Regions from separate parts of the Streptomyces sp. NPDC014623 genome, predicted to be linked through region 1. Evidence: riboswitches for the same ligand, from Rfam matches in the RefSeq annotation. Region 1 holds a riboswitch; each other region holds the start of a gene.
The links. Region 1 has a riboswitch for thiamine pyrophosphate ahead of thiO (glycine oxidase ThiO). Riboswitches for the same ligand answer to the same signal wherever they lie in the genome.

Region 1 (3,509 bases):
GGTCTCCGGCGAGGCGGCGACGGGGGCGAAGCGGCGCGGTGCGAAGGGGCGGCCGACCTCGGGCAGCTCACCGGTGGTCAGCACGTGGGCCATCACATCGCCGGTGACGGGGGTCAGCAGCACCCCGTTGCGGTGGTGCCCGGTGGCGAGGTGCAGCCCGGGAAGGGCGGTGGGCCCCAGCAGCGGCGCGTTGTCCGGTGAAGCGGGCCGCAGACCGGCCCGGGTCTCCGTCAGCGGCAGTTCGGTGATGCCGGGCACCAGCTCGTGGGCGTCACGCAGCAGCTCGTACACCCCGCCGGCGGTGACCGTGGTGTCCCAGCCCAGTTCCTCGGTGGTCGCACCGACCACCAGCTCACCGTTCGCACGCGGGACCAGGTAGACGTGGCCGCCGCGCACGACGGCCCGCACCGTCCTGCTGAGGAAGGGGGCGTACGCGGGAGGCACGGTCAGCCGCAGCACCTGTCCCTTGACCGGGCGCACCGGCGGCAGCACCGCCCCGGGGAGCCCCTGGAGCCGGCCGCTGAGACTCCCGCCGGCGAGTACCACCTGGCCGGCGGCGAGTTCCGTGCCGTCCGCCAGGGCTGCTCCCGTGGCCCGGCCTCCCGTGACGGAGAGCCGCTGGACCCAGGCGCGGCGGAAGAGCACCCCCGCCCGCTCGCACGCGGTGACCAGCGCCGAGGCCAGCCGCCGGGGGTCCACCTGGTGGTCGCCGTCGACCCGCAGTCCACCGCGCACGCCGGGGGCGAGCATGGGTTCCAGGCGGCGGCACTCGCGGCCGCTGAGCCACTCGGACTCCAGGCCCGAACGCTGTTGCAGGGCGTGCAGCTCCCGAAGATGCGCCCGGTCGTCGGAGTCCAGCGCGACGGACAGGGTGCCGCAGGCGCGGAAGCCGGTCTCCTGCCCGCTCGCCTCCTCCAGCTCGGCCACGAACGCCGGATAGCGTTCGGCGGAGGCGAGGTTGAGGCCGAGGAGCATCTGCTCGCCGTAGTGGAGCTCGGTGACGGCGGCGAGCATCCCGGCCGCGACCTGCGCGGCCCCGCCGCCCGGGCGGGGATCGGCCAGCGTCGTGCGCAGACCCTGCTGGGCCGACCGCCAGGCGGTCACCAGGCCGATGATGCCGCCTCCGACGACCAGGACGTCGGAACTCTCCGCAGAGATACGCATGGGCGTCCAGCCCCTCCCTTCGCCGGCATGACCCGGATCAGGTTCGTACGGTCGGAGGCCGGACAGCCTCCCTCTCAGCCCGGTGCGTCCGGACTCCCGCGAGTGCCTTACGGTGGCCAGCCTAGACCCCACCACCCGCAGTCAGTAAGGGAGCCGTCCCCATGGCCCGTTCACTCGACGGTCTCGTCCTCGCGCCGGTCGCCGACCAGGCCCCCGGACAGGTCGGGACCCGGACCCGGTTCACGTATCACGAGCGGGACGGCCGGATATGGGCCGGGTACACGGGGGGCGACGTCGTACGCGGGCATCTCGTCGGCACCCGGGACGGGGACACCCTGGACTTTCGTTACGTCCAGCTGAAGCAGGACGGGACGACCTCCTCCGGACACTGCGTCTCGGCCGTCACGGAACTCCCCGACGGCCGGGTCCGCCTGGACGAGACCTGGGCGTGGGAGTCCCAGGAGGGCAGCGGGACGAGCGTGGTCGAGGAGCTCGCGAAGTGACGCGGCGTCAGGTGGCTAGGGTGGACGGGTGAGCGAGCAGACACAGCACCTTGCAGCGGGACACCGGTCGCGGGGCGTCGTGATCGTGGGCGCCGGCATGGCAGGTGTGCAGACGGCCGTGGCCCTGCGCGAACAGGGCTTCACGGGCCCCGTCACCCTGATCGGCGCCGAGCCGCACCAGCCCTACGACAGACCGCCCCTCTCCAAGGCGGTCCTGCTCGGCAAGGCGGAGGACTCCGCCTTCGACGTCGACTTCGAAGCCCTGGACATCACGCTGCGCCTGGGGCTCGACGTGACCGGCCTGCGCGCCGGCGCCCATGAGCTGGACACCCCTCAGGGGCCCGTCGCCTACGACGTGCTGGTCCTCGCCACCGGAGCGGAACCCGTCGCGCTGCCCGGTTCCGAGGGTGTACCCGGCGTCCACCTGCTGCGTACCCTCGACGACGCCGCCCGGCTGCGGCCCGTCCTGGAGCGGCAGCACGACGTGGTCGTCGTCGGAGCGGGCTGGATCGGCGCCGAGTTCGCCACCGCCGCCCGTGCGGCCGGCTGCGCGGTCACCGTCGTCGAGGCCGCGGACCGCCCCCTCGCGGGCACGATGCCCGCCGAGGTCGCCGCTCCGATGGCCGGCTGGTACACCGGGAGCGGGGCCGAACTCCTCACCGGCGCCCGGGTCGCACGCGTGGAACAGGGCGCGGTCCACCTGGCCGACGGCCGGACGGTCCCCGCCGGGGCGGTGGTCGTGGGCATCGGCGCCCGGCCCGCCACCGCCTGGCTCGCGGGTTCGGGCATCGCACTCGGTCCGGACGGCTCGGTCACCGCGGACAGCTCGCTGCGCACCTCCCTGCCCGATGTCCACGCGGTGGGCGACTGCGCCTCCTTCCCGTCCGCCCGCTACGGGCAGCGGCTGCTGGTCCACCACTGGGACAACGCGCTCCAGGGGCCCCGGACGGTCGCCGCCGCCCTCACGGAAGGCGCGCCCAGGACGTACGACCCGGTGCCCTACTTCTGGTCCGAGCAGTTCGGGCGCTTCGTCCAGTACGCCGGCCATCACGCCGGTGCCGACACGATGCTGTGGCGGGGCGACCCCGCGGACCCGTCCTGGACGGTCTGCTGGCTGAGGCAGGGGGTCCTGGTCGCCCTGCTGGCGGTCAGCAGGCCCCGCGACATGGCGCAGGGCCGCAAGCTCGTCGAGGCCGGGGCGCGGATCGACGCGGCGCGGGCCGCCGACTCCTCCGTGCCGCTGAAATCGGCGGCGCTCCGGGGGCGGTGACGGCCCCGTACGGTCGGCCCGGGTACCGGCTGCCGGTCCGGGATGGCACGCTTGTCCTTGTGACCGAGATTGACGCAAAGATCGATGCTCTCGTCCCCGCCTGGCTCCACCTTCCCGACATCGCGGAAATGCTCGATGTCGAGGTGACGCGCGTACGGCAGCTGGTCAAGGAAGGCCAGCTCATCGCCGTGCGACGTGGTGAGAACCGGACGCTCCAGGTGCCTGCCGCCTTCATCGACGGCAACAAGGTGGTCAAGGGGCTCGCAGGGACCCTGACGCTCCTGAGGGACGACGGCTACAACGACGAAGAGATGCTGGACTGGCTCTTCACCCCCGACCCGACCCTGCCCGGCACCCCCGCGCAGGCCCTGAGCGAGAATCGCGGTACGGAGGTGAAGCGCCGGGCCCAGGCGCTCGCTGTCTGACCGGACGACCGTGAGCGGGGTGCGGACCGTGGCACACGCGGCCCGCACCCCGCCGTCCCCGGGCCGCCGGCACGGCGGTCCGTCCACGTGCCGGACGATTCGCCGCCGCACGAATGATCCATCGACGTACCGACGGGGGAACCATCA
Region 2 (3,509 bases), on a different contig from region 1:
CGGTACGACGGAGGCCGGAGCGGTGACCAGCCGGCCCGGCCTCCCCCGGTGGCTCCGGGGGGAGTTCAGACACCCTGCGGAGCCGGCCCCGGGTTCAGGTCGTGCTCGTTACACCTCACGCGCGCCCGCGGTGCGCGGGAAGACCAGCAGGAGGGCGAACAGCGTCATCCCGGCCGACAGCGACCGGGACGACGCCGTGACGTTGCGGTGCAACCGGCTCATCGGCCGGTCAGCCGGTCAGTCGGCGATCGGCAGATAGACCCTGTTGCCCGCCGCTGCGAACTCCTTGGACTTCTCGGCCATGCCCGCGTCGATTTCGGCCTGGGTGCCCCCGTGCTCCCGCCGGATGTCGTGGGAGATCTTCATCGAGCAGAACTTGGGTCCGCACATCGAGCAGAAATGCGCCGTCTTCGCGGGCTCGGCCGGCAGCGTCTCGTCGTGGAACTCCCGCGCGGTGTCCGGGTCGAGTGCCAGATTGAACTGGTCCTCCCAGCGGAATTCGAACCGGGCGTCCGACAGGGCGTCGTCCCACTCCTGAGCCCCTGGGTGCCCCTTGGCGAGGTCCGCCGCATGAGCGGCGATCTTGTACGTGATGACGCCGGTCTTCACGTCGTCGCGGTTCGGCAGCCCCAGGTGCTCCTTGGGGGTGACGTAACAGAGCATCGCCGTTCCCCACCAGGCGATCATCGCCGCACCGATGCCCGAGGTGATGTGGTCGTACGCGGGGGCGACATCGGTGGTGAGGGGGCCCAGCGTGTAGAACGGCGCCTCCTCGCAGATCTCCTGCTGGAGATCGATGTTCTCCTTGATCTTGTGCATCGGGACATGGCCCGGGCCCTCGATCATCGTCTGGACACCGAACCGCTTGGCGACCGTGTTGAGCTCACCGAGCGTGCGGAGTTCGGCGAACTGTGCCTCGTCATTGGCGTCGGCGATGGAACCGGGGCGCAGCCCGTCGCCGAGCGAGTACGTCACGTCGTAGGCCGCGAAGATCTCGCAGAGTTCCTCGAAGTGCTCGTACAGGAACGACTCCTTGTGGTGCGCCAGGCACCAGGCCGCCATGATGGACCCGCCGCGCGAGACGATTCCGGTCTTGCGACGCGCCGTCAGCGGGACGTACGGCAGCCGGACACCGGCGTGCACCGTCATGTAGTCGACGCCCTGCTCCGCCTGCTCGATGACCGTGTCCCTGTAGATCTCCCACGTCAGCGCCTCGGCCCGGCCGTCGACCTTCTCGAGCGCCTGGTAGAGGGGAACGGTGCCGATCGGGACGGGGGAGTTGCGCAGGACCCACTCACGGGTGGTGTGGATGTTGCGGCCGGTGGAGAGGTCCATGACCGTGTCGGCGCCCCATTTGGTGGCCCAGGTCATCTTGTCCACCTCCTCCTCTATGGAGGAGGTCACGGCGGAGTTGCCGATGTTGGCGTTCACCTTCACCAGGAAACGCTTGCCGATGATCATCGGCTCGATCTCCGGGTGATTGACGTTGGCCGGCAGCACCGCCCTGCCCGCCGCGATCTCCTCGCGCACGACCTCGGGTTCGACGTTCTCCCGGATCGCGACGTACTCCATCTCCGGGGTGATCTCGCCCCGGCGGGCGTACGCGAGCTGTGTGACAGGCCGGCCGTCACGGCTGCGGCGGGGCTGCCGCGGGCGTCCCGGGAAGACCGCGTCGAGATTGCGCAGGCCTCCGCGCGGCGAAGTGTGCTTGAGCCCGTCGTCCTCGGGCCGCGCGGGACGACCCGTGTACTCCTCGGTGTCCCCGCGGGCGATGATCCAGTTTTCCCGGAGCGGGGCGAGGCCCCGGCGCACATCGGTGTCGATGGTGGGATCGGTGTACGGGCCGGACGTGTCATAGAGCGTCACGTCCTTGCCGTTGGTGAGGTGCACCTGACGAACCGGCACCCGGAGATCCGGGCGTGAGCCCTGGACGTACCCCTTGTGCCAGCCGATGGACTTCCCGGCCCCGTCGTTCCCCGCGCTGTCGGTGTCCGCCGTGGTCACTGCGCTCGCCGAGAGCCGCGCCTTCTGCGCGTTCCCCGTCGAGGCAGGCGTGCGTGCGTCCGCTGTGGTCATGAGACCTACTCCCTACGCCGGCATTACCCGGTAACAGGTTCGGCGGTCGGCGCAGCGTGTCCCGTACTCGGTATACGGAGGTCAGCGCCCTCTCAGCCCGGTGCTCCGAGCTCCCGCGTGTACAAATGCGCCTCCACGCTAGCCTCCCTTCGGGCGTGCTGGCCAGAGGGCCACCCCACTTCTTGGGATGATCGCCGTGTGACGTCCTCCGGAAGCGCCCCTGAACCCCATGACCCCGCATCAGACAACACGCAGGGTCACGCACACGGCCACTCCCACAGCCACGGTCCTGCCGCGCCCGTGTCCAAACATCTGCGCAAGGTCATCGCGGCCGTGGTGATCCCCTTCGCCACAGCGGTCCTGGTCGGCCTCGTGGCGCTCTGGCCCGGCGGTGCCCCCGCCCATGAGCGCACAGGTGTCGGTTTCGACCGGCAGACCCAGGACGGGCGGGTGACGAAAGTCGTGCCGGTCGACTGCGCGGACGTCAACGCCTCGCAGGTACCGCCGACCGGAGACACCTCCACGCCCTCGGGACGGGAGGCGGTCAACGAGCGGACAGGCCAGTGCAAGAAGGCCACGGTCGAGGTGACGACCGGTAAGGACAAGGGCCGTACGTTCGTCGAGGTCGTCCAGCCCGATGCGCCGCGGCAACTGCGCCAGGGCCAGGGGGTGGTCGTCGCGTACGCCCCCGACGCGCCCCGGGACCTGCAGTACTCGGTGACCGATGTGGACCGCTCGTTCCCGATGGCGCTGCTCGCCGGGATCTTCGCCCTCGTGGTGGTCGTGGTGGGCAGACTGCGTGGACTGATGGCACTGATCGCTCTCGCCGTCTCCTTCGCCGTGCTGACCCTGTTCATCCTGCCCGCGATCCTGCAGGGCTCGAACCCTCTGGTCGTCGCGGTGATCGGGGCCAGCGCCATCATGCTGATCGCCCTCTACACCTGCCACGGGCTGACGGCCCGTACCTCCGTCGCCGTCGTCGGCACCCTCATCTCCCTGCTGTTGATCGGGTTGCTCGGCTCACTCTTCATCGGCTGGGCCAGCCTGTCCGGCAACACGGATGACAACACCGGCCTCATCCACGGGCTGTATCCGGGTATCGACATGAGCGGCCTGCTGCTGGCCGGTGTGATCATCGGATCTCTCGGCGTGCTCGACGACGTGACCGTGACCCAGACGTCGGCGGTCTGGGAGCTCCATCAGGCCGACCCGACCATGGGTGTGCGCCGGCTCTACCGGGCAGGCATCCGGATCGGGCGCGACCACATCGCCTCGGTCGTCAATACGCTCGTGCTCGCGTACGCGGGTGCGGCGCTTCCTCTGCTGCTGCTCTTCTCCATCGCGCAGAGCGGTGTGGGCACGGTGGCCAACAGCGAGCTGGTCGCGGAGGAGATCGTTCGTACACTGATCGGATCGATCGGGCTGGTCGCCTC
Region 3 (3,509 bases), on a different contig from region 1:
TGTTCAGCGGCATGTCCTCCTGGAACTGCTTGCTGATCAGGAAGTCCAGCAGCGCCTTGCCGCCCGCCTCGTTCTTCGCGCCGTCCAGCAGGCCGGCGAATTCGATCTGACGGAAGCAGGTACCTGTCGCGACGCCCGTCGGCGCCTCGGCGGGCTGCGGATCGGCGTACAGCACCTCGACGGGCGGGCTGGAGGCGTACGAGACGACGAGCGGCCGGTCGGCCTTGGTCTTCTTGCCGCCCGCGGAGCCGGAGAACTCCTCGTTGTACGCCTGCTCCCAGCCGTCGACGACCTTGACGCCGTTGTTCTTCAGTTTCTTCCAGTAGTCCTGGTAGCCGGTCTCGCCGTAGGTGGCGACCGTGCCGAGGAGGAAGCCGAGGCCCGGCGAGGAGGTCGCGGCGTTCTCGGTGACGAGGAGGTCCTTGTACGCGGGCTTCAGCAGGTCGTCGAAGGACTTCGGCGGATCGAGCTTCTTGTCGGCGAAGTACTTCTTGTCGTAGTTGACGCAGATGTCACCGGTGTCGACGGGCGTGACCCGGTGCCGGCCCCTGTCGAGCTGCGTGCCGGCCGGGACGCGGTCCAGGCCCTTCGCCTCGTACGGCGTGAACAGGCCGTTGTCCAGGGCCCGGGAGAGCAGCGTGTTGTCGGCTCCGAAGAACACGTCGCCGCGGGGGGAGCCCTTGGTCAGGATCTCCTGGTTGAGCGCGGCTCCGGCGTCACCGCTCTTGAGCACCTCGACCTTGTAGCCGGTCTCCTTCGTGAACGCCTTCAGGACGGCGTCCGAGGCGTTGAACGAGTCATGGCTGACCAGGGTGACGGTCCTGGAGCCGGCTCCCGCATCGCCGGAGGCCCCGTCGCCGGAACCGCCGCAGCCCGCGAGCACGGTGGCACCGAGCGCGGCGGCGAGCGCCGTCGCCGCGTACTTCGTGGTGGTCTTCATGATGATTCCTCCTGGAGATGACCAGGAAGAGACGCGGCCCTGCCCGCTCGCGAGCGGGCAGGGCGCAACAGCTTGAGTAAGGTCCGAACTTCCTACCCGGAATGACCCGGGCGAGGTTCAGAGGGTCTGCGGCCGGCCTGTCCCCGGTGCCGCACTCTCAGCGCTGTGGCGCTCCCCTGCCGGAATATGAAGTTGGTTTCCGGGCCAGGCTACACCGGCCGGATCACGCCGGACCGGCCGGATGGCACCTGCCCGCCGGGAGAGCGTCAGCGCTCGGAGGCAGCCAGCTGTCCGCAGGCTCCGTCGATCTCCTGGCCGCGGGTGTCCCGGACGGTGACCGGCACGCCATGGGCGGCGATCGCCTCGACGAAAGCCTTCTCGTCCTCGGGCCGCGAGGCGGTCCACTTCGAGCCCGGGGTCGGATTCAGCGGGATGAGGTTGACGTGTACCCGCTTCCCCTTGAGCAGCCGGCCCAGCCGGTCACCCCGCCATGCCTGGTCGTTGATGTCACGGATCAGCGCGTACTCGATGGAGATACGGCGGCCGGACTTCTCCGCGTACTCCCACGCGGCGTCCAGGACCTCGCGGACCTTCCAGCGGGTGTTCACGGGCACGAGGGTGTCGCGCAGCTCGTCGTCCGGCGCGTGCAGCGAGACCGCGAGCCGGCATTTGAAGCCCTCGTCGGCGAAGCGCAGCATCGCCGGTACCAGGCCCACCGTGGACACGGTGATACCGCGCTGCGAGAGCCCCAGACCGTCCGGCTCCGGGTCCGTCAGCCGGCGGATCGCCCCGACCACGCGCTTGTAGTTCGCCAGCGGCTCGCCCATGCCCATGAAGACGATGTTGGACAGCCGCGCCGGGCCGCCCGGGACCTCGCCGTCGCGCAGCGCCCGCATGCCGTCCACGATCTGGTGCACGATCTCGGCGGTCGACAGATTGCGGTCCAGCCCTGCCTGACCGGTCGCACAGAACGGGCAGTTCATCCCGCAGCCCGCCTGGGACGAGATGCACATGGTCACCCGGTCCGGGTAGCGCATCAGGACCGACTCGACGAGCGTGCCGTCATGCAGCTTCCAGAGCGTCTTACGGGTGGTGTCGTCGTCACAGCTGATGTGGCGCATGACCGACATCAGGTCGGGGAACATCGCCTCGGCGAGCTTGTCACGCGACGCGGACGGGATGTTGGTCCACTCCGCCGGATCGTGCGCGTACCGCGTGAAGTAGTGCTGCGACAGCTGCTTGGCGCGGAAGGGCTTCTCGCCGGTCGCGGCGACTGCTTCCTTGCGCTCGTCGGGCGTGAGGTCGGCGAGGTGCCGCGGCGGCCTCTTGGCTCCGCGGGGCGCGACGAAAGTGAGTTCTCCGGGCTTAGGCATGGTTCTTCCAGTGTCGCAGACACACCGTGGTCCTCAGGGCCGCCGGTGCTCGGGCGGCTCCCCGGCCACCCGCGCCGGCCGTCGGCAGGCCGCCCACGGCCCGCGAGCGGCTCAGCCGTGCGCGGCGACGGTGACCGATCGCACGGCCGGCGCCCGGTGCCGGCGCTCCCGCCGGCCCGGGCCCTGCAGGGCCGAGCGCATGTGCCGGTGGAGTCCCATGGACCGGCGGCGCGTCCGGAGGACCCGGCAGCAGGAGCCGGCCGTGCCGGCCGCAGCCGAACTCGACGAGCGCCGGCAGCCCTCCGTGGTTCAGGCGGGCGTTCCTGACGGTGTGGGTCCTGTCCGGACTGTTCCTCCTCCCGCGGTTCCGCGGGAACGGCAGGAGGCTGCCCCGGCGTCGTTGAGCGCACACGGGCGGGGCCCGCCGTCCGGTGGACGGCGGGCCCCGTGGAAGAGCGACGCGGAAAGCCGTGGCTCCGCTCAGCCGGATCCCACGAACAGCACCAGCAGCAGCCACACGACCGGAGCACTCGGCAGCAGCGAGTCGAGCCGGTCCATGATGCCGCCGTGGCCGGGCAGCAGTGTGCCCATGTCCTTGATCCCGAGGTCCCTCTTGATCATGGACTCGCCCAGGTCTCCCAGCGTGGCACTGACGGCGACGGCGAGCCCCAGCAGCAGTCCCTGCCACCAGCTGCCGTCCTCGATCAGGAACTGCATGCACAGCGCACCGGCGGCCATCGCGAAACCGACCGCGCCCAGAAGGCCCTCACGGGTCTTCCCGGGACTGATGCGGGGTGCCAGCTTGTGCGTGCCGAAGCGCCATCCGACGGCGTACGCACCGGTGTCGGCGACCACCGTGAGCAGCAGGAAGGTCAGCACCCGCCACGCACCGTCGTCCGCGGTGAGCATCATGCTGACGAACGTCGCCAGGAACGGCACGTAGAACACGGCGAAGACACCGGCCGTGACGTCCTTGAGGTAGCCCTCCGGGGGCTTCGTCATCCGCCAGACGAGGACCGCGAGCGCGGTGAGCGCCATCGCGGTCCAGGCGCCCTCCGCGTCCCGCACGTAGCCGGCGACCACCATGGCGGCGCCGCCGACGGCGAGCGGCACGAGGGGGGCGTTGATCCCCTTGCGCTCCTTGAGGCGGGAGGCGAGTTCCCAGAGCCCCACCACCGCCGCGATCACGACCACAC

Region 2: it holds a riboswitch for thiamine pyrophosphate, as region 1 does, so the genes downstream of both, thiC (phosphomethylpyrimidine synthase ThiC) here and thiO (glycine oxidase ThiO) in region 1, are expected to answer to the same signal.
Region 3: it holds a riboswitch for thiamine pyrophosphate, as region 1 does, so the genes downstream of both, ACF1FZ_RS26380 (thiamine ABC transporter substrate binding subunit) here and thiO (glycine oxidase ThiO) in region 1, are expected to answer to the same signal.

What each region holds. Positions count from the first base shown of each region.
Region 1 covers NZ_JBIBZU010000003.1:201,787-205,295, forward strand. Annotated here, with positions in the region: gene thiO (glycine oxidase ThiO) at 1-1,164, opposite strand, end outside; TPP riboswitch at 1,162-1,274, opposite strand; gene ACF1FZ_RS07290 (hypothetical protein) at 1,326-1,667, shown strand; gene ACF1FZ_RS07295 (NAD(P)/FAD-dependent oxidoreductase) at 1,696-2,937, shown strand; gene ACF1FZ_RS07300 (Rv2175c family DNA-binding protein) at 2,997-3,362, shown strand; gene thiE (thiamine phosphate synthase) at 3,509-3,509, shown strand, end outside.
Region 2 covers NZ_JBIBZU010000009.1:65,424-68,932, reverse strand. Annotated here, with positions in the region: gene thiC (phosphomethylpyrimidine synthase ThiC) at 238-2,076, opposite strand; TPP riboswitch at 2,069-2,203, opposite strand; gene ACF1FZ_RS16510 (YibE/F family protein) at 2,275-3,509, shown strand, end outside.
Region 3 covers NZ_JBIBZU010000018.1:98,628-102,136, forward strand. Annotated here, with positions in the region: gene ACF1FZ_RS26380 (thiamine ABC transporter substrate binding subunit) at 1-940, opposite strand, end outside; TPP riboswitch at 1,012-1,128, opposite strand; gene rlmN (23S rRNA (adenine(2503)-C(2))-methyltransferase RlmN) at 1,207-2,313, opposite strand; gene ACF1FZ_RS26390 (phosphatidate cytidylyltransferase) at 2,794-3,509, opposite strand, start outside.